Regions from separate parts of the Thalassobaculum salexigens DSM 19539 genome, predicted to be linked through region 1. Evidence: riboswitches for the same ligand, from Rfam matches in the RefSeq annotation. Region 1 holds a riboswitch; each other region holds the start of a gene.
The links. Region 1 has a riboswitch for thiamine pyrophosphate ahead of thiM (hydroxyethylthiazole kinase). Riboswitches for the same ligand answer to the same signal wherever they lie in the genome.

Region 1 (9,476 bases):
CCGGACTCGGTGATGGCGGCGCAGACCGCCTCGCCGTCCATCTCCAGGGCCGCCTTCAGCCCGTCGAGGCCGCCCCAGGCGCTGAGCGAGGCGAGGTCGAGCGGATCGATGACGCCGACCCGGGCGAAGGTCAGCCGCTCCTGATGCTTCAGATACGGGATCTCTTCGGTAAGGCCGAGGGCGAGCGCGTGGTGGCCGTCCCCGGCGAGCAGACCGGCGTCGAACAGAGAGGTCACGTCCTCGGCGGCGACCGGCCCGTAGGCGACCCGGCCGGCGGCGGTCTCCACCTCGACCAGCGGCTCCAGCCAGAACATCCCGCGCGAGCCGTTGCGCACGATCGTCACGTCGGCGCCACGCGCGGCGGCCTCGGCGGCGATGGCCTTGGCGACGGCCTCGGCGCCGACGGAACGGGCGGCGGAATCCCGGGGGACGTACAGCGTGACGGTCATGAGCGGGCCTCCCGCACGGCGGTGTCGAGGCGCCCGGCATCGGCGCGGCCGATCAGCCTGCCGTTCACCATGGCGGCGGGGGCGAGCCCGCAGTTGCCCAGGCAATAGACCGGCTCGATGGTGACACCGTCCTCGGAGGTGCCGCCGAGCGCGATGCCGCGCGCCGCACAGACCGTCTCGATCAGGGCCAGCGCGCCCATGGACTGGCAGGCCTCGGCCCGGCAGAGCTTGACGACGACGGGTCCGGCGGGGGCGCGGCGGTAATCGTGATAGAAACTGACGACCCCGTGGACCTCGGCGCGGGACAGGTTCAGCGCACTCGCGATCGTCGGCAGGACGGCCTCGGGCACGTATCCGGTCTGGTCCTGAAGGTCGTGCAGGATCTCCAGCAGGGCCGCCGGATCGTTGCGGTGGCGGGCGCAGATCGCAGTCGCCTCGGCAACCGCGCCGGCGGGCGCAGTCGGCAGCCCATTCGGCAGCCCGTTCTGCGGCGATTTCTCAGCCTCGATCATCCGTGCCTGTCTCCTATTCACCAGCACTGTCGACCGACACGGCGCAGTGTTCCGGAGACGATGGGCTCAGCCGCAAGTTGCGGTCAAATCGGACGATTCAATGTGTTGATAGACGCGCTCTATGGTGCGGTGCGGGAGAGTGGCGGTACGGAAGCGGCGCGGTACGGGAGGAAGCCAAGGTGCCGCCCCGCCTTCAAACCTCCGTCTTCCCGGCCTCGCGCCGGGACCGAGGGCGACGCTTGCCGGAGCGCCGGCGGCACGTCCCCACAGGTCCAGCGGCCCCAACTCTGGGTCCCGGGTCCGGCCCGGGAAGACGATGGAGTACGGGCGTGGGCATGCTCAGGATGCCCCAGCCAAACGATCTCCCCTCCCCACCTTTTCATCCCGTCTTCCCGGCCTCGCGCCGGGACCGAGGGCGACGCTTGCCGGAGCGCCGGCTGCAAGTCCTCAATGTTCCAGCGGCCCTAGCCCTGGGTCCCGGGTCAGGCCCGGGAAGACGGAGGAGTGTGCGGGTGGGGGCATGCTCAGGATGCCCCAGCCAAACGATCTCCCCTCCCCACCTTTTCATCCCGTCTTCCCGGCCCCGCGCCGGGACCGAGGGCGACGCTTGCCGGAGCGCCGGCTGCAAGTCCTCAAAGTTCCAGCGGCCCTAGCCCTGGGTCCCGGGTCAGGCCCGGGAAGACGGAGGAGTGTGCGGGTGGAGAGCGACGCGTCCCTCAGGCCTCCGTCAGATACCCCCGGTCGAACGCCGCCGGCTGATCCTCGAAGATCGCCATCGCCGTCGTCATCCGCCGGAAGCCGTATTTGCGGTAGATCGGCTCCTTGCCGGGCACGGCGTAGAGCAGGATCTTGCGGTGATCGCGCACCCGGTCGAGCAGGCGGCGGATCACCTGACCGCCCAGCCCCCGGCCCTGGTGGCTCGGCAGCACGACGATATCGCCGAGATAGGCGCAGTCCGCCCCGTCCGACAGCGCCCGCCCGGCGGCGACCAGACGGCCGTCCTCGCGGGCGAATTCGCGGTACAGGCTGTTGGTGAACACCGTGCGCAGAAACTCGGACGTCTTGTCGCCCAGAGGGGCCGCGCGGACCAGGTCCGCCAGTTCCCGCCAGTCCACATCCTCCGCCGACTGGCTCCAGTCGATCGCCATTCTTTATCTCCCCGCTTCGTCAACGCCCGGTGATTAGCCGATGACCCGACGCGTGGCCGAGGCCCAACCGGGCCCGACCGCAGCGGGCCAAGGCTCACACCGCCGCGATCCCGGCCTCGGCGTCGAGCTGCTCCGGGGTCATCGCATGCAGCGTATCCAACAGCGCGGGGCCGAAGCTGCCCGGCCCGCCGGCACGCGCGGCGGCAATCGCCCCGGCTAGGCCGAAACAGGCATGGGCGGCGACCGTGGCCTCGAACGGCTTCTGGCCGACCAGGAAGGCGCCCACCACGCCGGTCAGCGCGCAGCCCATGGCGGTCACCCGGCCCATCAGGGGGTCGCCGCCTTCGATCCGCACGGCGCGGTCACCATCGGTGACGAAATCGACGGCGCCGCTGACCGCCACAACGCCGCCGGTGCGCTGCGCCAGATACCGGGCCGCATCCTCGGCGGCGGAGACCGGGTCGCCGGAATCCACCCCCTTGCCGCTGGCGACCTCGCCGCTCAGCGCCAGGATCTCCGAGGCATTACCGCGCAGCACCGTCGGATTCAGCGCCAGCAGCCGGGCGGCCAGACGGTTGCGGAAGCCGGTCGCGCCCACCGCCACAGGGTCCAGCACCCAGGGCTTGTCCGCCGCCGAGGCGGCCTGGGCGGCAGCCACCATGGAGGATTCCCACCCGGCATCGGCGGTGCCGATATTCACCGTCAGCCCACCGGCGAGTCCGGCGAACTCGGCCGCCTCCTCGATGGCATGCACCATGGCGGGAGAGGCGCCGACCGCGAGCTGGGCGTTGGCGACCACGTTCATGGCGACGAAATTGGTGATGTTCTGCACCAGCGGGGCGGTGTCCCGCAGGGTCTTCAGGTGCGTGCCTGGGCTTTTCATAGGAGCCTTTCCGCCACCGGGGCCGAAGCGGCGCCCGCCTCCAGTCGACGGACCCGCAACTTCCTCCGCCGGCATGATCCGGTTCAGGTTCGAAGGGTACTTCTCAGCCCGCAGATGCGGACGCCCCCGTGCGTGCTCTCAACGTGGCGACGGAACCGGGAGTTCGCAAGATGGCTGTTGTTCCGCCGGGCGCGGCCCTACTTCGCCGAGCCGAACACCATTGCACCAATGAACCGGTCCACAGTCCTGCCGTCATCCGCCAGGGGAAGCAGCAGGGTCTCGTAGGACTTGTGCTCTTTGTCGAGCCAATCGACGACGCCCCAGACCCGGACCGGCCGCTGGGAATCGCGGACCTGGCTGTAGAGGTCGAGCCCGGCCGGCCCGAACACCTCACCGATCCGGCGGCCGGTATTGTCGCGGCCGACATGCTCGGTGATCTCGGTGCCGATCAGGGTGTAGCGGAAGTCGTCGATCTCCGGCTCGACCTGCGCCACGAAAAGCCAGCCAAGGCAGTCCCGCATGTCCAGCGGATCGAAATCGCGACGCGCCGGGAGCATTCCGTGCCGGCATTTCGATTGCCAGGTCTGCAGCAGACCCTGAAGCATCGGGTCGATCAGGGAGACGGTCCAATCCCACTCTCCCGGTTTCGGCGGGACGGCCGATCCCGCGTCGTCGGCGATACCGCGCACACCGGGGCGGACGGATCTGGTAACCATCGATATGCCCTTCTGGGATCAAAATTACGATCCGGTCCGATCTTTCTATACGGCAAACCGACCTGCGCGACAACCAGACCAGGAGCGCCGTATTCCCGCTACGGCGCCAACGGGTCGGGATAGCCCTTCGCCGCTTCCAGCAGCATCTCGACCAGCGGCGACATCGGCTCGCGGTCCAGCGCGACGACGCCGATCATGTGCTCCACCACCGGCTCCACCAGCGGAATCGCCCGGAGGCGCGCCCCCTCCCCGACCACCCGGGTCAGGGCCTCGGGCAGCACGCTGACCAGGCCGGCGGTCTGCACATAGGCGCAGAGATTGATCACCGAATTGCTCTCGATCTCCGGATGCGGATGGCAGCCGGCTTTGGCGAAGGCGCGGTCGATGATCCGCCGGTTCTGCATGTCCGGGGTCAGCGCGCAGAGCGCGTGTTCCGCGGCTTCGGCCCAGGCGACGCTGTCGCGGCCGGCGAGCGGATGGTCCTCGCGCACCACCAGCCGGTAGCGCTCGCGGTACAGCGGCTGCGAGGAGGTGATGTCGATCGGCTCGCTGTCGAGATAGGTGATACCGGCATCGATGGAGAACTCCGCCAGATGCCGCTCGATGTCCTTTGAGGATTGCGAGCGGATGCTGAAGGTGAGCTTCGGAAAACGCCGGCGCAGCAACTCGGTCAGCGGCGGCACGGCGGCCAGCGCGGAGGGAATGACGCCGAGCACCATCCGGCCCTCCGGCGCACCGGACAGGGCGGAGAGGTCGTCGCGCAGGCTGTCGCAATCCTCAAGGATGCGCTGCGCCCATTTCAGGATGTGCTGGCCCTCGTTGGTCAGGCCGATATAGCGCTGGCCGCGCAGCACGATGGGAACGCCGAGCTCATGCTCGAGCTGGCGGATGCGGCCGGACAGGGTGGGCTGGGTGATCCCGCAGGCCTCGGCGGCGCGGGTGAAATGCTGCTCGCGGGCGAGCGCCACGAGGTACTGGAGCTGTCTGATATCCATGGACGCGACGCTCCGGCACGACGCGAAAGGGTCGCGCACCGCTCGGGGTGAAAGGGCCGCACACCGCTGGGGATACACGGTGCACGGCCCTAAAGGTGCCGGTAACTTACGCGTCGCGCAACGGCACCGCCACGTAGCGCTGCTGGCCGTCACGCCGGACCAGCAGGAGCACGGACTTCTTGTGCCCGGACTTCGCCGCGTCGATCGCGGCCCGGGCCTCCTTCGCATTGGCGACCTGCGACTGGCCGACCGCGGCGATCACATCGCCGGGGCGCAGTTCGGCGGCGCCGTTCGGCGCGATGGAGAGCACGACGGCACCCTCCTCCTGGTCGCCCAGGGTCACACCGAGCGGTGCGACCTCGAGACCCTCGGCGTCGGGAGCGCCGGTGGTCGCCTCGGCCATCTGCTCGGCCTTCGGAAAGGAACCGACCTCGACCGCCAGGTCGCGGCCCGTGCCGTCACGCCAGACGGTCAGGTTGGCGCTCTCGCCCGGATCGACGTCGGCCACCGCGCGGGTCAGGTCGCGGACCTCCGTGATCGCGGTGTTGCCGAAGCGCAGGATGACGTCGCCCGCCTTCAGGCCCGCCTGGCCGGCCGGACCCGTGGGGTCGACATCGGCGACCAGCGCGCCGTCCTCGGAGTTGAGGCCCAGGCTGTCGGCGATCTCCGGCGTCACCGGCTGGATGCGCACGCCGATGAAGCCGCGCTCCACCGAGCCCTTCTCCAGGATTTCGGCGACGATCGCCCGGGTCTGATTGGCCGGCACGGAGAAGCCGAGGCCGATATTGCCGCCGTTCGGCGAGAAGATCGCCGTGTTCATGCCGACGACCTTTCCGTCGGTGTTGAACAGCGGGCCGCCGGAATTGCCGCGGTTGATCGCCGCGTCGACCTGGATGAAGTCGTCATACGGACCCGCATTGATGTCGCGGCCACGGGCCGAGACGATGCCGGACGTCACCGTCCCGCCGAGACCGAACGGGTTGCCGATGGCGACCACCCAGTCACCGACCTCGAGCTGGTCGCTGTCGCCCCAGGGGAGCGTCGGCAGCGGCGTGTCGCTGGAAACCTTCAGCACGGCGATATCGGTCTTCGGGTCGCGTCCGACCAGGGTGGCGTCGAGCTCGGTGCCGTCGTCCAGCACGACCGTAATCTCCTCCGCCCCGTCGATGACGTGGTTGTTGGTGACGATCGTGCCGCCGGCGTCGATGATGAAGCCGGAGCCGAGGCCGCGCGCCTGACGGGGCGCCTGCTGCTGACCCATCGGCGGCTGGCCCATCGGCGGCTGACCGCCGAAGAACTTGTCGAAGAAGTCGTGCAGCGGATGGCCCGGCGGCAGCTCGGGGATCTGCTGGCCGCCGACCTCGGGACTGCCGCCGGCGGTCTTGGTCAGCACGGTCACGACGGCCGGCTTGGCCTTCTTCACCAACTCGGAGAAGGAGCCCGGAAGCTCGCCATGGGCATGGGCGACGCTCGGGGCGAATATCGGCTGGGCGATCATCGGTGCGGCGACCAGCGCGGTCGCCAGAAGTGCGGCGCGCAACCCTGCGCGCGTCCGTGAACGGGTCATCAAGACTACCCTCCATCGATTTGTTGAGCGGGGCGACGTCGGGCCGTTGCGTCAACGCCGCCTTCGCCGTCGATGGCATAAGTAGGGGCCGATCTGTTCAGGACGCGGACCGAGATGAGGCAATTTCGCGGCAGATGTGGCCGCGAGGTGTCAGATCGCGCGCCAGCGGGGGCCGGATCAGCGCCGCTGACAGAAATGCTCGGCCACGCCGAGCAACCGGTCGGCGGGCCCGCCACGCTTGGTCGTCATCGGCATGACAATGGTCTCGTACCAGTGGCGCGACCCGCTCTTGGTCAGATAGGCGATGCGCTGCACGGCGGGGACCGCGGCATTGCTCGCCAGCGTATAGAGCCGGATCAGTGTCGCCTGACTGCCCTGACCGGCGATATCGGAGAGCCTGCGGCCGGTATTGTCCGCCGCGGTATGGGAAACGACATCGGTGCCCACCAGCCGATAGCGGAAGTCGGCGACCTCCATCGGACCGGGTCCCTCCGTCGACAGCACATCCACCAGATACACATAAGGCAGGATGCCGGCCAGCGCCTCGGCCTTCAGGTCGTCGGCCAGCGGGAGCGCGCCCTCGCAGCAGGCCGCTGCCCAGGCGGCATGGCCGCGGGCGACGATCGGCGAGACCAGGGTGGGCTCACCGACCACCAGGTGACCGGAGTTCTCCGCGATCGACTCCGCCGACGGGTGGCGGCGCAGCGTGGAATGAAGGGGGCCGACTGCCATTTGGATTCTGCCACGGTGAGTTCGCCCGAAACCGCGCGGGCCGGGCGTCCTAGCGCAGAATGGATGTAAATGGTTATCAAAACCCTTACGCAGACTCCTCTTGTTCCACCGCAGACCGGGCACGGGTCTGCTCGCGCTTTACAGCAAATACCTGCCAGAAACCGCCCGAATACTATGGAAGATTGAAAGGTCTTCAAGAAAGACATCGGATGGTGACGCAGCGGTCGACTGCGCTAGGCTGCTGCGATCCGGAGCCAACAGCACCGAACACCAACAGACGTTACAGGGAGCACCGCATGGACCTCGACCTTTCAGGCAAGACCGCCCTCGTCACCGGCTCCACCCGCGGGATCGGCCTGGCGACCGCAAAGGGACTTGCCGCCATGGGGGCGGAAGTCGTCGTCAACGGCCGCAGCGAGGGACCGGTCGCCGAGGCGGTGGAAGCAGTGCTGAACGCCGCCCCGGGTGCCGTTGTCCACGGCCAAGTCGCCGATCTCGGCACCGCCGAGGGCTGCGCCGCCCTGATCGAGGCGGTCCCCGGCGTCGACATCCTGGTGAACAATATGGGGATCTACGGTCCCAAGCCGTTCTTCGAGATCGAGGATGCGGACTGGCAGGAGATGTTCGACGTCAATGTGATGAGCGGCGTGCGGCTGACCCGGCATTACCTGAAGGACATGCTCGACACCAAGGACTGGGGCCGCGTGGTCTTCGTTTCCAGCGAGTCCGGCATCTACATCCCCAAGGAGATGGTGCATTACGGAATGTCGAAGAGCGCCCAGCTGGTGATCGCCCGCGGCGCGGCCGAGGCGACCAAGGGCACCAACGTCACCGTCAACTCCGTCCTGCCCGGCCCGACCTGGGTGGAAGCCCAGCACGACCGGCTGACCGCGCGTGCGAAGGCGCAGGGCACGACACTGGAGGCGCTGACCTCCACCATGTTCACCGAGCGCCGGCCCGCCTCGCTGATCCAGCGCTACGCCACGCCGGAAGAGGTGGCGAACATGATCTGCTACGTCTGCTCCAAGGCGTCCAGCGCCACCAACGGCGCGGCCCTGCGGGTAGAAGGCGGAATCGTCACCAACCCGTTCTGACGCCCGGCCCGCTCTGGCTCCCGGCACGGCGGACCGGAGGTTACAGTTCGGCGACAGGTATCCGCAGCACGGCCGCCGGCATCGCCACAGAGGTATCGACACCGCTGGCGATCCGGTCCGTGCGCCGGTCGTACAGGCTGGTGCCGAGCACGGAGTCGACCTCGCCGTCGCGCGACCGCATCGGAAGGACCAACCGCTCGACCCGATGGACGAAATGCGGGTCGGGCAGGTTCTCGGTCGCGCTGTAGAGAATGGCCGGTTCGCTGCGCGCCCGTGCCCAGCGGCCCGCCAGCGTCGTGCGGTGTTCTGGACCGACGATTTCGGTCAATGTCCGGCCCTTGATCGAATTGCCCCAAACGGCGTTCACCTCTTCGCCCGCCAGCTCGCAGATGTAGTCGCCGCGATCCGGCGCCATCCGGTAGATCCACACGAATGCCAGCATTCGGGAGATGGTGACAGGATCGAAGGCGGCACGATCAGCCACCGGATGGTCGCCGCGGGCGGCGAGCCAACCGTCGAACAGCTCGAAAATCCTGGGATCGGCTTGGGGAATTCGCGCCCGCATTCTCGATGACGGATCGCTCATGCCGGCCCCGTGCCGGCAAGCACCGACGGGTATTGCTTCGGGGTCACTGTCCGGAAGATCATTGCATTCAACACATTGATGTCCGCGAAGAAAACCGCCGCGAGGAAAACCGCGGCACAGGAGGAGGCGGTTATGTTGACCGAAACCGAGATCGCTCACTACCACGACAAAGGTTACGTGTTTCCTAAATACCGCCTGCCGCCGGACACCCTGCAGGCGATCCGCGACGACCATGACCGTCTGCTCGCGCGCCATCCGGAGTTCCGCGACAACTGCCCGGATCTACTGACCTTCGACAGCGGCTTTCTGAACTACGCGCGCGATCCGGCGATCCTCGACATGGTCGCCCAGCTCATCGGTCCGGACATCGCCCTTTGGAACATGAGCTTCTTCGCCAAGCCGGCGCTCAACGGCAAACGCACGCCGTGGCACCAGGACGGCGCGTACTGGCCGATCCGCCCTCTGGCCACCTGCACCGTCTGGATCGCGATCGACGACGCCACGCCCGAGAACGGCTGCATGCGCTTCATCCCCGGCTCCCACAAATCGAAGGATCTGGCGCCCCACGACCTTAAGAAGGACTCGTCGGCCACCCTGAGCCAGGAGCTTTCGGCCGGCACCTTCGACGAGGCCGAGGCAGTCGATGTCGCGCTGGAGGCCGGACAGATCTCGCTGCACGATGTCTACCTCTATCACGGCTCGGAGGCGAACGCGTCGCCCAAGCCCCGGCGCGGCATGACCCTGCGGCTGATGCCCACCTCCTCGTTCTACGACCGCGAGCTGGCGCGCCGGGC
Region 2 (9,476 bases), on a different contig from region 1:
TTCCTCCGGTTCGGGGAAGCGGAAACGGGTCTCCGGATCGCCAACGGCGGCCGGGATCACGTCCATCTTCTCCAGCATCTTGATGCGGCTCTGGGCCTGGCGGGCCTTCGATGCCTTGGCGCGGAACCGGTCAACGAAGGACTGCAGATGCTTCCGCTGCGCTTCCTGCTTGATGCGTTGGGACTCGATCTGGCCCAGCCGCTCTTCGCGCATACGCTCGAAATCGTCGTAGTTGCCGGTGTACTGGGTGAGAGTCAGCCTCTCGACGTTCAGGATTGTCGTCGGCACCGAGTTCAGTAGATCGCGGTCGTGGCTGACGATGATCAGGGTCTTGGGGTAGGCCTTCAGGTGCTGTTCCAGCCAGATTGTGGTTTCCAGATCCAGATGGTTGGTCGGCTCGTCGAGCAGCAGCAGTTCCGGCTCCTGGAACAGCACGCCGGCGAGCGCCACGCGCATCCGCCAGCCGCCGGAATATTCCGACAGCGGCCGCTTCTGCATGTCCTCGGTAAAGCCGAGACCGGCCAGGATCCGCGCCGCCCGGGCCGGGGCGGCATGGGCGTCGATATCGACCAGACGGGTCTGGATCTCGGCGATGCGGTGCGGATCGGTCGCGATCTCCGCCTCGTCGAGCAGGTCGGCGCGTTCCTTGTCGGCGGCCAGCACATGCTCGATCGGCGTCTCGGTGCCGCCCGGCGCCTCCTGGCGCACCCAGCCGATGGCGTTGTTCAGCGCGAACGGCCCGGTGAGGCTGACCGAGCCCAGGTCGGTCTGCAGTTCGCCGACGATCACCTTCAGCAGGGTCGATTTTCCCGTCCCGTTGCGCCCGACCAGCCCGACCCGGTGACCCGGCGGAATCGTGGCGGTCGCGTCTTCGAGCAGGATGCGTCCGGCGACGCGCACGGTGATGTTTCGGATCGACAGCATGGGCGGGGTGATAGCACCACGGAGGCGAGCCGGCCAAGCGGGAACCCGAGGTCCTTCACACCTTCCCTCTTCCGCCGGCCGGGCGTAGAGAGAATGGATGGTTTCCCCCGCCCTGCCGACGTCCGGCTCCTCCGCACCCGCCAAGGCGATCCTGATGATGATCGCCGCTGCCGGCATCCTCACCGTCAACGACGCCATCGCCAAATGGCTGACCGAACGCTATCCGGTCGGCCAGGTCCTGGCGATGCGCGGCGGTCTGGTGGTGATGATGGTCTATGGCTGGGCGATCGTCTCCGGTCGGGGTTCGGTCCTGCGGGTGAAGAGCTGGCCGCTGCACCTGACGCGGGGCGGGCTGATGGCGGTCTCCACCTTTCTGTTCGTGACGTCGCTGTGGCTGCTGCCGATCGCCGACGCCATCGCGATCTCCTTCGCCGGACCGATCTTCGCCACCGCGCTGGCCGCCCTGATCCTGGGGGAGCCGGTCGGCTGGCGGCGCTGGAGCGCGGTCGCGGTCGGGTTCGCCGGCGTAGTGGTGATGGTCCGCCCGACCCCGGAGATGTTCCGCATCGTCGCCCTGATCCCCATCGTCGCCGCCTTCGTCGGCGCGTTGCGCGACATCGCCACCCGCCAGCTCGGCACCGGCGGAGAGTCGACCCTGATGGTGCTGATCGTCTCCACCAGCATCGTCGCCTTCGCCGGGCTGCTGACCCTGCCCTTCGGCTGGGTCGTGCCGACGCTGCCCGAACTGGGGCTGTTCCTGATCACCTCGGTCCTGGTCGCCGTCGCGCAGGGACTCATGATCGAGAGCCTGCGGCTCGGCGAGGTCGGACTGGTCGGGCCGTTCAAGTACACCAGCCTGCTGTGGGCGCTGGTGCTGGGCCTGGTCGTGTGGGGCGACGTGCCGGGGACCTGGACACTGGCGGGCGCAGCCCTGGTTGTCGTCAGCGGGCTCTATATCTGGCATCGCGAAACCGTGGTCAGACGGCACGGCTAGACGTCTTCGAATCCGCTTGACGCCGAACGGCGATACTCGCATTTTTCGCGTCAGCGCCGATTTGCATCCTGCTTGCGGGCGCTTAACAAATGCGGCTAAACGGATCGACACATCCGCCCGGCCGCATCGGCTCTTGAGGGTGGATTTTTTTTCGCCACATGAACGGTATGGGCTTGGTCCTCCCCAAGGGACTCCCGGTGATTTGAGGGGCAGCTTGCTCCGGGTCAACAAAAGCTAAAGCGCTTCGGCACCGACCGGCCCCTCGACACGCAGACGATGGAGGCCAATGTGAGCCCGGACTTCGACATCACCCCCGCAACGACCGCCGCCGCGACGGACCCGACACTGGTCTTCGGCCCGCGGGTACGCACCTCGCCCTACTACGCCGCGACCCGGCGCTGGGGCGCATCCGCCTTCACGATCTACAATCACATGTACATGCCGGTCTCCTACCGGGGCGAGGCCGACTACTGGTCTCTGGTCCGCGACGTGACCGTCTGGGATGTCGCCGGCGAGCGCCAGGTGGAGATCTGGGGCCCGCAGGCCGCCGCCTTCGCCCAGCACCTGACGCCGCGCGATCTGTCGAAGATGACCGCCGGCCAGGCCAAGTACGTGCTGATCTGCGACCATGACGGCGGCGTGCTCAACGACCCGGTTCTGCTCAAGCTGAACGTCCAGCGGTTCTGGCTGTCGGTTGCCGACGGCGACCTGCTGCTGTGGGTCAAGGCGCTGGCCCGCGCCGGCGCCTGGGACGTGACGGTCGGCGAACCGGACGTCTCGCCGCTGCAGATCCAGGGGCCGAAATCCGGACTGCTGATGAAGCGTGTGTTCGGCGACTGGGTCGAGGAGCTGAAATACTTCCGCTTCGTGGAGACCGACCTGGACGGTGCCCCGGTCGTGGTCGCCCGCACCGGCTGGTCCGGCGAGTTCGGCTACGAGATCTTCCTGCGCGACGGCCGTTACGGCGACGCACTCTGGGAGCGGCTGTTCGAGCTTGGCGCCGACCTCGGCGTCGCGCCCTCCGGACCGAGCGCGATCCGCCGGATCGAGGCCGGGCTGCTGTCCTACGGCGCCGACATGACGGCGGAGAACAACCCATTCGAACTTGGGTTGGACCGGCTCGTGGATCTGGGTCTGGACGCCGATTACGTCGGAAAGGATGCGCTGCGCCGGATCGCCGGCGACGGCGTGACCCGTCGGCTGGTCGGCATCGAGATCCTGGGCGATCCGATCCCCGCCAATGTCGAGCGCTGGACCGCCCGTTTCGGCTCCGAAGGCAGGCCGGGCTCGGTGACCAGCGCGATCTACTCGCCGCGTCTGCACCGCAACATCGCCATGGGCTATGCGCCGGTCGGCGACCACGTCGCCGGCACCGGCGTCATCGTCGATACGCCGGACGGTCCGCGCGCGGCCACCGTCGTGGCGATGCCGTTCGTCGATCCCGCCAAGGCCCTGGCCCGCGGAGTCACGTCTCCCGCCTGAGGCACCCGGCGGGCTGCGGGGGTCGACATCGCGGCGGGGGGCGCTAGGCTGGAGCGCTCACCCGCAGCGAGATCCACAAGACCCGACGGGAAGCGATTGTGACCGATTACGACAAGATCCTGCGCAGCGACGGCCAGGTTTCCATGGACGGCAGCGCCAATGCCGCCACCTACGACGCCTGGGCCAGCGACTACGACCGCGAACTGGCCGAATGGGGCTATGAGGCCCCCGACCGTGCCGCCGAGTACCTCGCCAAGCACCTGGACGACAGTGCCGGCGCGCGGGTGCTCGATTGCGGGTGCGGCACCGGCATGACCGGCGTGGCACTGCGCGAGGCCGGCTTCGGCGGTCCGCTGATCGGCTTCGACATGTCCCAGGCGAGCCTGGACGTCGCCCGGGAGAAGCGCATCTACGCCGACCTGCAGCCGGTCGACCTGAACGGTCCGCTGCCGCTGGAGACGGACAGCGTCGACGGCATTCTCTGCGTCGGTGTGCTCACCTATGTGGAACAGACGCCGCTGCTGCGCGAATGGATGCGCGTGCTGCGACCGGGTGGCGTGGCGGTCTTCACCTGCCGCCAGGATTTCTGGGACACCCGCGATTTCGAGGGCAGCCTGAACGGCCTGGAGACAGAGGGCAGCCTGACGCGCCTGGAGGTCACGGGCCCGATGCCCTATATCCCGGGAAATCCGGATTTCGGGACCAAGATCCAGATCCGATACGGCATCGTCGGCGCAGTTTAGCTGGAGTTACTTTCCGGCAAAGCGCCGGAAAATGGCGCGCCCAGCAGGACTCGAACCTGCAACCGTCCGCTTAGAAGGCGGATGCTCTATCCAGTTGAGCTATGGGCGCCCTGGCGCCACACAAAGCGGCGGCTGGTGGACGTCAGTGGGTCCAGTTGCTGCGGCGGTTGAACGCGAAATTGTCGGCATAGGCCTTCGGCTTCAGAACCCGCTCACGCGGCTCCTGCACCGTGAAGGCGAAGCCGTGCTTGCGGGCGAAGGCGATCGCCTCGTCCTTGCTGTCGAACGGGATGCGGACCTGATTGGTCGTGTCGCCTGCCGACACCCAGCCCATCAGCGGCTCGGGAATGCGGCGGGACTCGGCCCGGTATTCCAGCATCCAGGCGTTGGTCTTGGCCCGTCCCGACTGCATGGCGGTCTTCGCCGGCTTGTAGATCCGCACCATCATCGCAAGGCCGCTCCTCACTCTGTCGCCGTCCAACCCTTTGGCCGGCAAGTATATCCGATGTCGTGGTCGGGGTGGACGGATTCGAACCGCCGGCCCTCTGCTCCCAAAGCAGATGCGCTACCAGGCTGCGCTACACCCCGTGCCCCGACATCCCTGGCAGATGGATATCCGCACAACCCCGGCATCGCAAGCCGAGAGTCGCCTCGCCTTTCCATCCCGACGCTGCCTCCGAACCTCGGATCGCCGGAAATCCGGGGCCTGCGGTCGGGTTCCGACAGTGCGGCCGCGCATGGCTTGCCCAGCCCGCGGCTGTCGGTCACCCTCTGCGCCGCACCCGGTATCCTCTGACGAGACACACATGGCCAACCGATCCCTGACATTCGACGCGACGCTCTACGCCTATCTGACCGAAATCGGCGGTCGCGAGCCCGAGATCGGCGCCCGGCTCCGCGCCGCCACCGCCGCGATGCCCAGCGCGGGCATGCAGATCTCCGCCGACCAGGGCAACGTCATGGCCTTCCTGGTGGAACTGCTGGGGGTGACGCGCGCGGTGGAGGTCGGAACCTTCACCGGCTACTCGGCGCTGCGCATGGCGCTGGCGCTGCCCGAGGGCGGCTCCCTAGTGTGCTGCGACGTCAGCGACGAGTTCACCCGGATCGGTCGTCCGTTCTGGGAAGAGGCCGGGGTCGCAGACCGCATCGATCTGCGCCTGGCGCCGGCCACCGAGACCCTGCAGGCGATGATCGACGGTGGCGAGGCCGGCACGGTCGACCTGATGTTTATCGACGCCGACAAGCCGAACTACGACGCCTATTACGAGATGGCCCTGGTGCTGGTGCGCAGCGGCGGGCTGATCCTGGTGGACAACGTGCTGTGGTCCGGCGCAGTGGTGGACGATGAGGACCAGAGCGACAGCACCCGGGTCATCCGCGCCCTGAACGCGAAGATCCGGGCGGACGAGCGGGTCTCCATGGCCATGCTGGGGATCGGCGACGGGCTGACCCTGGTGCGCAAGCGGGGGTGAGGTCGATCCTGTATTCTCTCAACCGACATCCCGAACGCCACCGAGCTTGATCCGGGGGCGGGTTGGGATGACAGGAGCCAGTCCATTCCGTCGAGCACTCTGCTACCGCATCGCCTCGGAGGTCACCAGCGCCCCCGGGGCCAGGCCCAACCGGTCGGCGGTACCGCCCGGAAGTTCCAGCACATAGCGCACCCGGCGGCGTGAGGAGATCACCGCTTCCGAATGCGGCACCGCGCGCTCGTGGATCTGCGTCACCCGGCCGTCGTCAGAGATGAACAGCATGTCGAGGGGGATCTCGGTGTTGCGCATCCACATGGCGATCCGCTCGCGCCGGGGGAACAGGAACAGCATGCCCCGATCCTCGGCCAACTCCTTGCGGAACATCAGGCCCCGCGCCCGCTCGTCCGGTGAGTCGGCGATCTCCACCTGGAACGGGTGCGCGACCCCCTCCTCGGTCGTGACTGTCAGCGGCACGAGCTCCGCCGCCCAGGCGGCGGCCGGGGCGAGCAACAGGAAGACGGCAAGAACTAGGTTTCTCATGGCGACAGCACGGCCTCGGCCAGACGGTGGATCTCGTCGCGGACGGGGCCGCGATTCGGCGGATCGGCGATCGTGGTGAACCAGTGCTCCGGCGGGTTGCGGCCGCGGCTGTGGTTCCATTCCAGGCCCCGCAGCACGTCCTCCGCGGCGCCAAAGGTCGGCACGTCCGGGTCGATTCCGTTCAGGGTCGCCCAGATCCCGGTCCAGGCCCGGGCCACCGACCAGGGATTATAGCCGCCGCCGCCGACCACCAATACCCGGGGCGCGCAATGCACCAGCCGTTCCACCGCCGCCCACAGGGCGCGGTTGGACAGGTCCAGCTTTGCCTGCGGGTCGTCGGCAAGGCCGTCGGCACCGGTCTGGATCACCAGCGCATCGGGGAAGAACCGCTCGACCAGGGGTGCGACGGCGGTCTCGACAAGCACCTCCAGCTCGCTGTCGTTGAAGCCCTGGGGGACCGGCAGATTGCGCGCGGTCCCGCCGGCCCGGTCGTCCACGGCGCCGGTGCGCGGCCAGCGCCCGGCCTCGTGCACCGAGACGGTCAGCACCCGGTCGTCGTGGTGGAAGGCGTCCTGCACCCCATCGCCGTGATGGGCATCCAGATCCACATAGGCGACCCGTTCCAACCCGTGGTCGAGCATGGCGAGGATGCCGAGCACCGGGTCGTTGAAGAAGCAGAACCCCCAGGCCATGGCGCGCCGCCCGTGATGGGTGCCGCCGGCGAGGGAATGGATCACCCCGCGCTCCACCCCAGCCAGCAGGGTTCCCGCGAGAATCGAGGCCCCCGACGATGTGGCCGGACGGCGGAAGATCTCGGCGAAGACCGGGTTGCCGTTGCGGCCGATATTGTAGCGGTCTCGGATCTCCTCCGAGACGTGCCGGGTGCGCTCCGCCTCGGCCACCGCGGCAATATAGTCGGGGTCGTGAAACCGGGTGAGCTGCTCGGGTCCGGCCTGCAGGCAGTCGAGATACTGCCCCTCGTCCAGCCAGCCCAGGGCCCGGGCCAGGTCGACCACCGGCGTTACCCGCTGAATAGAAAGTGGGTGGCGGCGGCCATAGACCGAATGGCGGTAGATCTCGTTGGCGATCAGGATCGGCCGGCGCGGAAAGGACGGCGGCGGCGGCTTCAGCACACCCGCGGTCCAGGCCGGGTCGCGCCGGGCGATCACCGACGGGTCGACGATCGGGCTTTGGTCTGAGGGGCTGGCCATGTCCATGTGCCGGACTCTGGAGCGCGCACAGCCGGTTGCCAAGTGGCGAGAGCCCAATCGATCAGATCGCGGATTGCCAAGTCCGCCCGCCCGGTCCATTCTCCGCCTCGCCACTTCGGGGGAGCCGCATCCAGCGGCTGAGAGGTCCGATCTTCGGACGACCCCAGGAACCTGATCCGGTTTGTACCGGCGTAGGGAGCAAGGAGGCTTGCATGCGCGCGAGCGCACCCGCCTATTCGTCAGACAGTCCCCTCGTGAAACGGTTGCGGCCGCTCGCCATCGCCGCCGGTCTGATCATGGCCTGGCAACTGGTCGTCTGGCTGAGCGGCGTGCCCGCCTTCATCCTGCCGGGGCCGGCCGAGGTCGCCGCGACCTGGGTGAAACGCGCGCCGACCATCCTGCATCATGCCGGCATCACCATGCTGGAGATCGTGCTGGGCCTGATGATCGGGGTGCTGGTCGGGCTCGCGACGGCGGTGATGCTGTCGGAATGGCGCCGCCTGCGGCCCTGGCTGCTCCCGATCCTGGTGATCAGCCAGGCGATCCCGGTCTTCGCGCTGGCGCCGATCCTGGTGCTGTGGCTCGGCTACGGCATGGCCAGCAAGGTCGCCATGGCCGCGCTCATCATCTTCTTTCCCGTCACTTCCGCCCTGTATGACGGGCTGCGCCGGGTCGATCCGCTGTGGCTGGAGGCCGCGCGGTCGCTGGGTTGCTCCGGGACGCGGCTGTTCCGCCGGGTGCGGCTGCCGGCCGCCCTGCCCGCCTTCGCGTCCGGCCTGCGGGTCGCGACCGCCGTCGCGCCGATCGGCGCGGTGGTCGGCGAGTGGGTCGGGTCGTCCGCGGGTCTCGGCTACCTGATGCTGCACGCCAATGCGCGGCTGCAGATCGACCTGATGTTCGCCGCCCTCCTCACCCTCGCCCTCATGGCGGTGGCGCTCTACGCCATCGTCGATGCCCTCCTGCGCCGCGCCGTGGCCTGGCAGCCCGGCGAGGCCGAGTCCTGACCAAACATGCCAATCGGAGAGAAACGCATGCGCTTCCTGCTCGCCCTGCTACTCGCGCTTACCCTCGCCACACCGGCGCGGGCGGCCGACAAGCTGACCGTCCTGCTAGACTGGTTCGTGAACCCGGATCACGCCCCGCTCTTCGTCGCCGAGGCCATCGGCGCCTTTGAGGCGGAGGGGCTCGAGGTGGAGATGATCGCCCCGGCCGATCCGAACGACCCGCCGAAGCTGGTCGCCGCCGGAAAGGCGGAGGTCGCCATCTCCTACCAGCCGCAACTCCATATCCAGGCGGATGTCGGCCTGCCTCTGGTGCGGTTCGGCACGCTGGTCGCCACGCCGCTGAACACGCTGGTGGTGCTGGAGGACGGCCCGATCAAGGAAATCGCCGACCTGAAAGGCCGCAAGATCGGCTTCTCCGTCGGCGGCTTCGAGCACGCGGTGCTGGGCGCGGTCCTCAAGAACGCCGGGCTGGGCAAGGACGACTACGAGCTGGTAAACGTGAACTTCTCGCTGTCCCCGGCCCTGATCTCCGGCCAGGTGGACGCGGTGATCGGCGCCTATCGGAATTTCGAGCTGAACCAGATGGATATCGTCGGCAGGCCCGGCCGTGCCTTCTATGTCGAAGAGCACGGCGTGCCGCCCTATGACGAGCTGATCTATCTGACCAACAAGAAGCTTGTGGGCGATCCGCGTCTGAAGCGCTTTCTCAACGCGATCGAGGTCGGCACCCAGTACCTGATCAACCATCCGGACGACTCGTGGCAGAAATTCATCGAGCTGAACCCGGATCTGGACGACGAGCTGAACCGTCGGGCCTGGCGGGACACCCTGCCCCGCTTCGCCCTGCGGCCCGCCGCCCTCGATATCGGCCGCTACGAACGTTTCGCGGCCTTCATGAAGGCGGCGGGGCTGATCGAGACCACCCCGCCGGTGGAGAGCTACGCCACCGCCCTGCGGTAGGCGCTGCCGGCGCTCGGCACGCGGCTCGCCTCGATATGGGCCGCGTAGAGATCGCGGGCGGCGCGGAAGATCGGCCCCGGCTGAAGGTCCCGCGCCTCCCAGCCGGTCACGGTCTGCACTTTGCCCATGTTACCGGTCGTGAAGAT
Region 3 (9,476 bases), on a different contig from region 1:
GCGACGGGTCAGCCGGTCGCTGTCGAAGCAGGCGGCTTCGATCTCGAGAAGCGCCGGTATGTCGGCGATGGTGGCCGGACGCATGTCCGGGGCGGAGGCGGTCTCCGCGCGAAGGTGGTTCATCGAGGTAGGATAAGCTCCCGGACCGGCCGGCGCATCAGCCAAGACGGCCGGCATCGACACGCGGTTCTTCGGGCATTCCGCGATCCGTCACAATGATGATTTTCGCATGGCTGGTCAGCGGTTTACGCGATCGATCGCGATCACCTTGTGGCGGACCGCGAAGCGGCGGTCTACCTCGCCGCGCGGGGCGATGTCCCAGACCCATTCCTCGTCCGCGTCGGGCAGGCCGGCTCCCTTGTTGGGGTCGAGGGTGGCGGTGACGGTACCATCCCGGTCGACGATCTCGACCTCCCGGTCGGCGATGAGGCAGGTCGGGCAGGCGAAGCGCGTCAGCCAGCGCAGATGCGCCTCGGCCAGGGCCCGGGCGATCCGCTCGCCCTCGGCGTCGTCGCGGTGTCGGCTGGCGACCGTGGCGAGCTGGGAGATCAGGTTGACCGAGGCGACGAAGGAGACGGACGGGTCGTCCAGCCAGGCGGCGGGCTGGCGGATCTCGGCCAGGGCGTCCAGGCTCTCGGTCACGTCATGGGGGTGGCAGACCACATTGCCGAGCCGTCGGGCGCGCCGCCGTGTGACACGGGCGAAGGCGAGATCCACTAGGATGACGGCGCGGAACCGGTCCGACAGGGCCTCCAGCGGCACGTCGTTGACATGGCCGGCGCCGAGGATCAGGGCGGTGCCGGCGGGATCGGCGGCTCCGGCGGCCCGCAGCACGGCCGCCCGCGACCGTGCTTCATGGCCGTCCCAGGCCGCGGCGTTGCGCCGCCGGCGCGCGGCGATCGCCACGAACTCCCCCAGATGCCCCGACCGGCGGGCCAGGGGCAGGGACGGGGTCAGCAGCCAATCGATCGCCTCGCGCAGCATGGGGCGAGTATCGGCGAACTGGCCGGTGCGGGATAGGTTTGTGCCGGCCAGTTCGGCGCTCCGGCGTCAGCGTCCGGACGAGGCTCCATACTTGGAGACAAGAGACCGCCATTCGCTGGTCTCCTTATAGGCCGTCCATTTCGCGTTGCGGCTGCGGAAGGCGGGGAAGTCGAACTTCACCGCACCGCCATAATACTCCTGGTCGTAGAAATTCAGGAGCTGCCGGCGGTCGGCGCTTGGCCGGGTATCCTTGGTCTCGCCATGGGTGATCGCCTCCGCGCCGAGGGCGAAGGCCTTGCCCAGTCCGGTGAAGATGCTGCCGAGGCCGCCCTTTTCGACATTTTCCTTGCTCGACATCTCGCCCTCCAGCTCCTTCTGGCGTTCGAAGATGCCCTTCTCGAGGTCCCAGTCGCCGATCGACTGCAGGACCTGATTGGCGGCGGTGTGGTTGTAGGAACAGGCACGCATCGCATCGAAGCCATAGAAATCGGCGTGGTCCTCATGCCGGCGTAGCAGCATGTTCTTGCCGATCCCTTCGCCCGCGAGGGCGGCGATCGCCTGGGCGGACAGCTTGGCGCCGTCGGAGGCGTCGTCGTCGAGCATCTTCTCGTATTCTTGCGGGCTCCGGGGATGCTGCATGGCCACGTGACCGTATTCATGGGCCAGCAGGAAGGCGATCTCGTCCACGTGCTTCACGCTCTGGAGCGTCGCCACCGAGATCAGGATCAGCCCGCTCCGATTGGCTAGGATCGCCTTGGCCGGTTTGCCTTCCTTGTCCCATGAGGCCACCATATTGACCTGGAATGGCAGGTTGGGGCGCGGCCCCACCTTGGTCAGACATTGAGAGACCAGGTCATTCAGGAAGGCGTTGCCCTTCGAGGCCTTCAGGAAGACGTGACCCTCCTTTTCCATGGCCCGACGATCGGCGGTGAGTCGTTGGCGCATCGCCTCCGGTCGGGCCTTTATCTCACCGTAATGGCTGTCGAAGACGGCAAAGAGCCGGTCGCGACCGATTTCCCGCGTGGTCACAGGGTTGTTCTCTCCCGGATCGCTGGGGTCCGCCGCGGCCGTTCCGATCGGAAGGACCGAGGCCAGCATCGCGCACAGGACGAGTGCGGATGCGCGCGGGGCGGTCATTGGCAACCACTGCCGAAGGCGCGGGCCGTCGACGAACTCGCTTGGGTTCCGGCATTGGCATGGCAGCGTTCTTTCAGGTCGGCCGCTGCTGACGTGACCACGTCCGCCGGGTTGATCCAGTACAGGGTCCCGTCGATCGTGGCATCGTACATGCCGATGTCGTTAAGGCTGGCGGGCAGTGGGAATTTTGCGCTCGCCGCCGACGCCGAAAGACGTTTGATCTCGCTCATGGTTTCCGGCTGGTAGAGCGGCAGATCGTTGCTGAGCAGCTTGCTGATCATAACCTGCTCGCCGGTTGCGGATCCGGGCACCAGCCCGACTCCGACGGTTCCCATGAGCAGCAGGATTGCGGCCCGTCTGTTCCAGTGTCCTGTCATGTGAATTTCCTCCTGGTAGGCCGTGCTGTGGCAGCTATCACGGACGGTTGCGTTGCGGTTGCTGCGGCAGAACGGTCAGTGCGCGCACGAGAACCTGCAGGCGTTCCTCCAGGTAGGAGAAGTACTGGGAGTTGTGCACGGATGAGATGGCGAAGACGATCGCGATGATGCCGAGCAGATTCGCCGGAGCGATGTTGAAGGCGGTGACCTGGACGACCGTCAGCAGAATCCCGACGGCGTTGAGCAACACGAAGGATGAGAGGTCGAACAGGAAGCGATAGGCGATCGTGTCGTTCGGACCGGGTGCTACGGAGGAGACGGCGTTGCGGCCGAATGCGACGATCAGGCAGAGCATTACCCAGATCGCCAGTTCGAATAGAAACTGGAGACTGACCCCCAGGACCTTCTTGTCCTTCACGAAATAGCCATTGCCGTAAATGAGCAGGTTCTCCAGCGCTGTGGCATGGGTATACGTGGCCGACAGAGCCTCGTGGGTGGGGGGTGTGGTCCAGACCGTCGCGCCCTCGATCTCCGGTCCGTAGAGCACGACCTTGTCGCCCAGATATTCCGCGAGCTTGTCGTCGGGAAAGCCGCCCAGCAGGTTGTCCAGAAGTAGCGTGGGATAGCGCGGGCACCGCTGCAGCGTGTCCTCCGGCTCCAGCGAGAACCAGTTGACCACCTGGCGCTGCCAGTTTTCGCCGACCGTTGGATTACATTTGAAGGCGTTCTGATTGGCCTCAGCCTCGCGGGTGCCCCAAAGCAGCAGCATCGGGTCGGCGTGAAGGTTGAGTTCTCTTTGTTCCAGGAGCCGGTTGCAGGCCTCGCCCCAGATCGCGTGCCTGGCCGGATCGGCCGGTGTCCGCTCGCAGTAGGACTCGATCAGAGCATTGGCCGGCGCCTGATTGGTCATCGAGCTTTGTCGCCACAGCCGATAATCCTGATAGTCGATCTCGTTCCGGGTCACGCGGGTGGTGACCGGCGTCACAAGATTGGCGATCTGCGGCAGCATCCCGGATCTGGATTCGGCCGACGTGACGAAGACGCTGATATTCTTACGTTTGTACTCGTTGAGGACGAGTATCAGCGGCACAATACCTTTGACGTCCTTGTCCTTCGCGAACAGCAGATCAATGAACACCGCCCGGGGCTCGAAAGTGAGGATCTTCTTCAGGACGCGGGCGTGGTCGATATAGGGCATTGGCCACTGGGAGTGGTTCTCGACAAAGACGTCATCGATCAGCACCACCGCCATCTCCTCGTTCCAATCCGAGCGGAGTTCCGGCCCCATCACGAAACTGAACAGGTCGAGCGTCTTGCGTTCGGTGTACGTCAGAAAGTTGAATGGGTCGGCACTCTGCAGGGCCAGGCCGAGCAGAAGCATGGTGAGAAACCGGGCGATGGATTGTTGGCGCCTGGACGGTCCCTGAATGGGCCCGTCCGGCGGCATACGCAAAGTTTGCGGTGTGTCCATCTTCATGTCGCGGTCCCCCAACCCAGCGGTCGCCAAACAACGTATGGAAACCGCACCCGACCGATGAACGATAAAAAAGAGAATAATGATGTTCAAGTGCACGCATTGTGTGATTTGACACGAACCGGGCCAAGGCCCATGGTCATGGCGTGATGCTGGGGTGCCTCCTCAATGGGGGCTGAGATCAAACCCATCGAACCTGAACCGGGTCGCGCCGGCGGAGGGAGTCGTCACGGCGGTTGTCGATTTTCCTTGCTTCGAGAACGCCGAACGCTCGATCCCTCCCCGGCAACGGACCCGGAGGAGTGAGACGCTATGCCTATGACCTTCGTCCGATCCCTGATGACCCTGGGCGCCGCCGTGGCGGTCCTCGCCGGCGCGGCGCAGCCCGCCCGGGCCGCCGAGCCGCTGGCGGTCTCCGTCCTGGTGCCGATCACCGGCTTCCTGGCGCTGGAGGGCACCGCCCAGCGCAACGGGGCGCTGCTGGCGCTGGACAATCCGCCGGACGGGGTGACCGTCACCTATGACGTGGCCGATACCGCCACCTCGCCGGAGGTCGCCGTCACCGCCCTGCGCCGGGCGCTCGACCGGCAGAACCCCGTCGCCATCGCGGCACCGATCTTCGGGACCCAGATGCTGGCCATGGCGCCGATCGCCGACCGGGCCGACGTGCCGCTGATTACGGTGTCCGGGACAGCCAAGCTGACGGAACTCGGCCATGACGTGGTGTTCCGCTTCTTCCCGACCGACGCGGTGGTGAAGGTGGCCCAGGCGCGCTACGCGGTCGAGGAGCTCGGCATGGAGAAGCCGGCGATCCTCTACCAGACCACCGCCTACGGCCAGAGCGGGCGGGCCGAGCTGGTCCGCGTCCTGGCCGGGCTCGGGGTCGAGCCGGTTCTGGAGGAGGCGATCGATCCGGGCATCAAGGACTTCGTGCCGGCTCTGGAACGGGTCGCGGCGGCCGGGGCGGACGGACTCCTGCTGCAGCTGCATTCGGGACCGACGGCGCTGGCCGTGCGCCAGGCCCATGAGCGCGGGTTCGAGGGCCGGATCGTCGCCGGTTCGGCCCTGCACCAGCCGACCACCGCCGCGCTGGTGGAGCCGGCCGCCCTGGCGGGTGTCTGTGCCGAGAGCGCGTCGTCGCCGGTCTCCGAAAGCAGCCCGGAACTCGCCGCCTTCGCCGAGGCCTACCGGACCCGCTTCGAGGTCGAGCCGGATGCGTTCGCCCTGGCCCAGTATGACGGCATGAACATGGTGCTCGCCGCCCTGGCCGACGGCGCCCGGACGGGGCCGGAGGTGAAGGACTGGCTGGCCGGCCACCGCTACCAGGGTCTCGCCATGGAGTACGTGTCCGACGGCACCGGCAACATGGCCCATGACGCCATCATCCTGTGTTTCGACGGCCGCAGCCGGGTGCCTGCGGTAAAGAAGCGCTACGACAATGTTGACGGTATCCGCTGAGCGTCCCCGCGCTGATATAATGCGACGATGGTGGAAACGTCGCTCCAGCTCCTGGCAACGGCCCTGGCACTCGGCTCGGCTTACGCACTGACGGCATTGGGTTTTGTGCTGATCATCAATGCCGTGGGCGCGGTCAATTTCGCCCATGGCGATCTGGTGATGGCCGGCGGATTCGCGGCAGTCGCACTGGCGATTCTCCTGCCGGAGGGAGTGCCGCTTCCCGGGTTTGTCGTCCTGCCGGGGGTGCTGCTGGTCATGGCGATCGCCGGCCTGGCGCTGGCGGGGGTGGCCTATGTGCCCCTGCGCCGCGCGCCGCCGGTCTCGGTCTTCATCTCGACCATCGCCGTCGGCCTGATCCTGCAGCATGCGATCGCGCTGGGCGCCGGCCCGCAGCCGCGGGTGGGGCCGGCCCTGGTCGGCGGCGGGATGGTCGAGCTGCTCGGCGCGGCGCTGTCCTATCAGCAGCTCGCGACCATCGCGGTGGCCGGCGTGCTCTGCGCCGCCGTCCACATCCTGCTGCACCGGACCCGTTTCGGGCGCCGGCTGCGGGCGGCCGCCCAGGATCCGGAGATGGCGCGGGCCTGCGGCATCGACCTGCGGATCACCGTCGGCGCCACCTTCGCGCTGGCCGGGGCGCTGGCCGGCGGGGCGGGGCTGCTGCTGTCGCACCAGTATTTCGTCACGCCGACGGACGGCGCGACCTTCATGCTGAAGGCGTATATCGCCGTGGTCGTCGGTGGCTGGGGCCGGATCTGGGGCGCCGCGCTCGCCGCCCTGTTCATCGCCGTCTTCGAGGTGCTGGTCGCCGCCGCCGTCTCCTATCTGGTGGCCGAGGCGCTGCTGTATCTGGGGGTGCTGGCTCTGCTCATGCTGCGGCCCCAGGGCCTGTTCGGCGAGGCCGAGGGGCGCCGGGCATGAGCTATCCGGGATGAGGCGGCAATGAGATGAGACCGCAGTGAACAGACGCGCCATTCTCTACGCGGTGCTGCTGCTGGCGGCGGGCGGCGTCCTGATCGCGACGGGCGACGACTACGCCATGCGTATCGCCACCCTGGTCGGCACCTATGCCATCGCCGCCATCGGCTTCCAACTGGTGTTCGGGCGGTTGGGCCTGCTGGCGCTGAGTCAGGGGGCGCTGTTCGCGGTCGGCGCCTATGCCCTCGCGCTGGCGACCGTGCGCTGGGGCTGGCCGCCGCTGGCCGGGCTCGGCCTGTCGGTCGTCGTTCCGGCCCTGGCCGGAGCCCTGGTGGCGGTGCCGATCGCCCGTCTGCAGTCCCATTACGTGGCCCTGGCCACCCTCGGCCTGGCCCAGCTGGTGCTGCTGGCCGTCACCAATCTGGAGATCACCGGCGGGGCCAACGGGCTGTACGGCATTCCGCCGCTGACCGTCCTCGGCCTCGATCTCAGCGCCGGCTGGCCGATGCTCGCCGTGGTCTGGGGCGGGGTGGCGCTGGCGCTCTGCGTCTTCGGCTGGGTGACGGCATCCGGCCGGGCGGCGCGGCTGGCGACCCTGCGAGACGCCCCGCTGGCCGGGCTGGCCCTCGGCCTCGACCCGGTCGGCGCCCGGCTCCTGGTCTTCACCGTCGCCGGTGCTCTGGCCGGGTTCGCCGGCGGGTTCCAGGCACTCGGGCTCGGCGTCGTCTCGCCCGCCGTGGCCCGGTTCGACGTCATGGTGACCTTGCTGGCGATCGCCGTGGTCGGCGGCCGGGGCAGCGCCTGGGGCGCGGTGATCGCCGCCGCCATCCTGGTCCCGCTGCCGGAGGTGTTCCGCGGCCTGGAGCAGGCCTATCTGCTGGCCTATGGGATCATGCTGCTCGCCGCGGTGATCCTGCTGCCGACCGGCATCGACGGGCTGGTCGCCAGGGTGCTGCCCGACCTGCCGGGACCCGTGCCCGAACCGCGCCGGGCGAGGGGCCGCAAGATCTCGGTGCTGAGGGCCGAGAAGCTGGGCAAGCGGTTCGGCGGCGTACAGGCGCTGGACGGCGCCGGTTTCGACGCCCGCGCCGGCGAGATCACCGGGATCATCGGGGCCAACGGCTCCGGCAAGACCACCATGCTCAATATCGTCACCGGCCTGGAGACCGCCGATGGCGGCATCGTCCGGCTGGACGCGATCCCGCTGCTGGCGCAGTCGATCCGGGCCCGCAGCGCGCTCGGCCTGGCGCGCGGGTTCCAGCATCCGGAGATCCCGGCCGGCCTGGACGTGCTGTCCGCGGTGTCCGTCGCCGCCACGGAGTCCGCAGGCATGGCCGCCCTGGAACGGGTCGGGCTCGCTGCCAAGGCCCGAGTGGCGACGGCGAAGCTCGGCCCCGCCGACCGGCGGCGGCTGGACATCGCCCGCGCCCTGGCCTCCGGGCCCACCGTCCTGCTGCTGGACGAGCCGGCCTCCGGTCTCAGCGCGTCGGAACGCGCCGACCTCGCCGATCTGCTCCGCGCGCTCGCCGGCGAGGGGGTCGCGGTGATCGTGGTCGAGCACGGCATGGACTTCCTGCTGTCGATCGCCGACCGGCTGGTCTGTCTCGATGCCGGCCGGGTGCTCGCCGCCGGCCTGACCGATGCCGTACGCGCCGATCCGGTGGTGGTCGCCGCCTATCTCGGGGAAGAGGCCGCCTGATGACCCAGCGCCTGGAACTGGACGGCGTCACCGTGACCCATGCCGAAGGCGTGGCGGTCGACCACGCCTCGTTCTCTTGCGCGTCGGGCGAGGTGGTTGCGGTCATGGGCGCCAACGGCGCCGGCAAGTCGAGCCTGATCCGCGCCCTGGCCGGGGCCGAGCCGCTGTCGTCGGGCGCGATCCGCGTCGACGGCCAGGACGTCACCGGCATGCGCCTCGAACAGAGGGTGCGCGCCGGGATCGGCTGGTGCCCCGAGGGTCGGCGCCTGTTCGCGGGTCTCACGGTGGCGGAGACGCTCGACGTGGCGGCGACGGGCGGCGCGGCCGAGCGGGCCGCCGCGTTCGAGCGGATCTTCACCCTGTTTCCCGTCCTGAAGGAGCGCCGGGACGCGACCGCCTGGACCCTGTCGGGCGGACAGCAGCAGATGCTCGCGATCGCCCGTGCGGTCATTTCCGAGCCCAGGGTAGTGCTGCTGGACGAACCCTCCATCGGCCTGGCGCCGGTGGTGCTGGACGATGTCTTCGCCACGATCCGCCGGCTCGCCGAGTCGGGGGCGGCGGTGGTGCTGGCGGAGCAGGCGGTGCCCCGGGCGCTGGCGATCGCCGACCGGGCCATCGTGCTGCGCCGGGGCGTGATCGTGCTGGATGTTCCGGCCGAGCGGATCGACGCGGGCGTGGTCGCATCGGCCATGCTGGACGCTGGATCGGAGCGCGCGTAAGAGAAGGTCTCCCCATCCCTGCAGGAGAACCTTCATGACCGGCACCCTCTCGCCTGACTGGCGTCGTACCCCCGCGGAGACCGCCGCCGACATCCTGCTGGAGATCCAGGCGATCCATATCCGCCCGGAGGAGCCGTTCACCTTCACCTCGGGCCGGCTGTCGCCGGTCTATGTGGACTGCCGCAAGATCATCTCCTTTCCGCGTGCCCGACGGAAGCTGATGACCATGGGCGTCGAGCAGCTCACCGCGCTGGCCGGGGCCGAGGCGTTCGACATGGTTGCCGGCGGCGAGACGGCCGGCATCCCCTTCGCCGCCTGGATGGCCGACGCGCTCGACCTGCCGATGCTCTACATCCGCAAGAAGCCGAAGGGCTTCGGCCGCAACGCCCGGATCGAGGGCGAGGTGCGCGACGGCGCCCGGGTTCTGCTGGTCGAGGATCTGGCGACCGACGGCGGCAGCAAGATCTCCTTCATCGACGCGATCCGCGAGGCGGGGATGCAGGTCGCTCACTGTTTTGTGGTCTTCCATTACGGCGTGTTTCCGCAGAGTGTGACCACGCTCAAGGAGAAGGGCGTGGACCTGCACGGGCTGTGCACCTGGTGGGACGTGCTGGCGGTCGCCGAGCGTCACGGCTACACCGCCGAGCAGCTTGCCGAGGTGCGCTCCTTCCTTGCCAATCCGGAGGAATGGGACGCGCGCCATCGCAGCGTGA

Region 2: another riboswitch for thiamine pyrophosphate. It lies ahead of G578_RS0113975 (ABC transporter permease); the one in region 1 lies ahead of thiM (hydroxyethylthiazole kinase).
Region 3: another riboswitch for thiamine pyrophosphate. It lies ahead of G578_RS0119020 (ABC transporter substrate-binding protein); the one in region 1 lies ahead of thiM (hydroxyethylthiazole kinase).

What each region holds. Positions count from the first base shown of each region.
Region 1 covers NZ_AUIR01000012.1:19,678-29,153, forward strand. The annotation lists gene G578_RS0100105 (formate dehydrogenase beta subunit) at 1-449, opposite strand, end outside; gene G578_RS0100110 (NAD(P)H-dependent oxidoreductase subunit E) at 446-961, opposite strand; gene G578_RS0100115 (GNAT family N-acetyltransferase) at 1,678-2,109, opposite strand; gene thiM (hydroxyethylthiazole kinase) at 2,204-2,992, opposite strand; TPP riboswitch at 3,035-3,130, opposite strand; gene G578_RS0100125 (PAS domain-containing protein) at 3,190-3,708, opposite strand; gene G578_RS0100130 (LysR family transcriptional regulator) at 3,807-4,703, opposite strand; gene G578_RS0100135 (DegQ family serine endoprotease) at 4,810-6,270, opposite strand; gene G578_RS0100140 (PAS domain-containing protein) at 6,448-7,002, opposite strand; gene G578_RS0100145 (SDR family NAD(P)-dependent oxidoreductase) at 7,299-8,096, shown strand; gene G578_RS0100150 (PAS domain-containing protein) at 8,137-8,682, opposite strand; gene G578_RS0100155 (phytanoyl-CoA dioxygenase family protein) at 8,815-9,476, shown strand, end outside.
Region 2 covers NZ_KE384093.1:2,053,253-2,062,728, reverse strand. The annotation lists gene G578_RS0114025 (ABC-F family ATP-binding cassette domain-containing protein) at 1-924, opposite strand, end outside; gene G578_RS26370 (DMT family transporter) at 1,022-1,918, shown strand; gene G578_RS0114015 (glycine cleavage T C-terminal barrel domain-containing protein) at 2,207-3,400, shown strand; gene G578_RS0114010 (class I SAM-dependent DNA methyltransferase) at 3,499-4,143, shown strand; tRNA gene G578_RS0114005 (tRNA-Arg) at 4,176-4,252, opposite strand; gene G578_RS0114000 (ETC complex I subunit) at 4,286-4,609, opposite strand; tRNA gene G578_RS0113995 (tRNA-Pro) at 4,655-4,731, opposite strand; gene G578_RS0113990 (class I SAM-dependent methyltransferase) at 4,950-5,615, shown strand; gene G578_RS0113985 (DUF192 domain-containing protein) at 5,718-6,155, opposite strand; gene G578_RS0113980 (acetoin utilization protein AcuC) at 6,152-7,366, opposite strand; TPP riboswitch at 7,474-7,582, shown strand; gene G578_RS0113975 (ABC transporter permease) at 7,579-8,370, shown strand; gene G578_RS0113970 (ABC transporter substrate-binding protein) at 8,398-9,330, shown strand; gene G578_RS0113965 (branched-chain amino acid aminotransferase) at 9,309-9,476, opposite strand, start outside.
Region 3 covers NZ_KE384094.1:811,944-821,419, reverse strand. The annotation lists gene rimI (ribosomal protein S18-alanine N-acetyltransferase) at 1-123, opposite strand, end outside; gene G578_RS0119040 (hypothetical protein) at 238-984, opposite strand; gene G578_RS0119035 (M48 family metalloprotease) at 1,051-2,013, opposite strand; gene G578_RS0119030 (hypothetical protein) at 2,118-2,498, opposite strand; gene G578_RS0119025 (CHASE2 domain-containing protein) at 2,536-3,975, opposite strand; TPP riboswitch at 4,116-4,213, shown strand; gene G578_RS0119020 (ABC transporter substrate-binding protein) at 4,285-5,430, shown strand; gene G578_RS0119015 (branched-chain amino acid ABC transporter permease) at 5,458-6,348, shown strand; gene G578_RS27090 (branched-chain amino acid ABC transporter ATP-binding protein/permease) at 6,386-8,044, shown strand; gene G578_RS0119005 (ABC transporter ATP-binding protein) at 8,044-8,763, shown strand; gene G578_RS0119000 (orotate phosphoribosyltransferase) at 8,798-9,476, shown strand, end outside.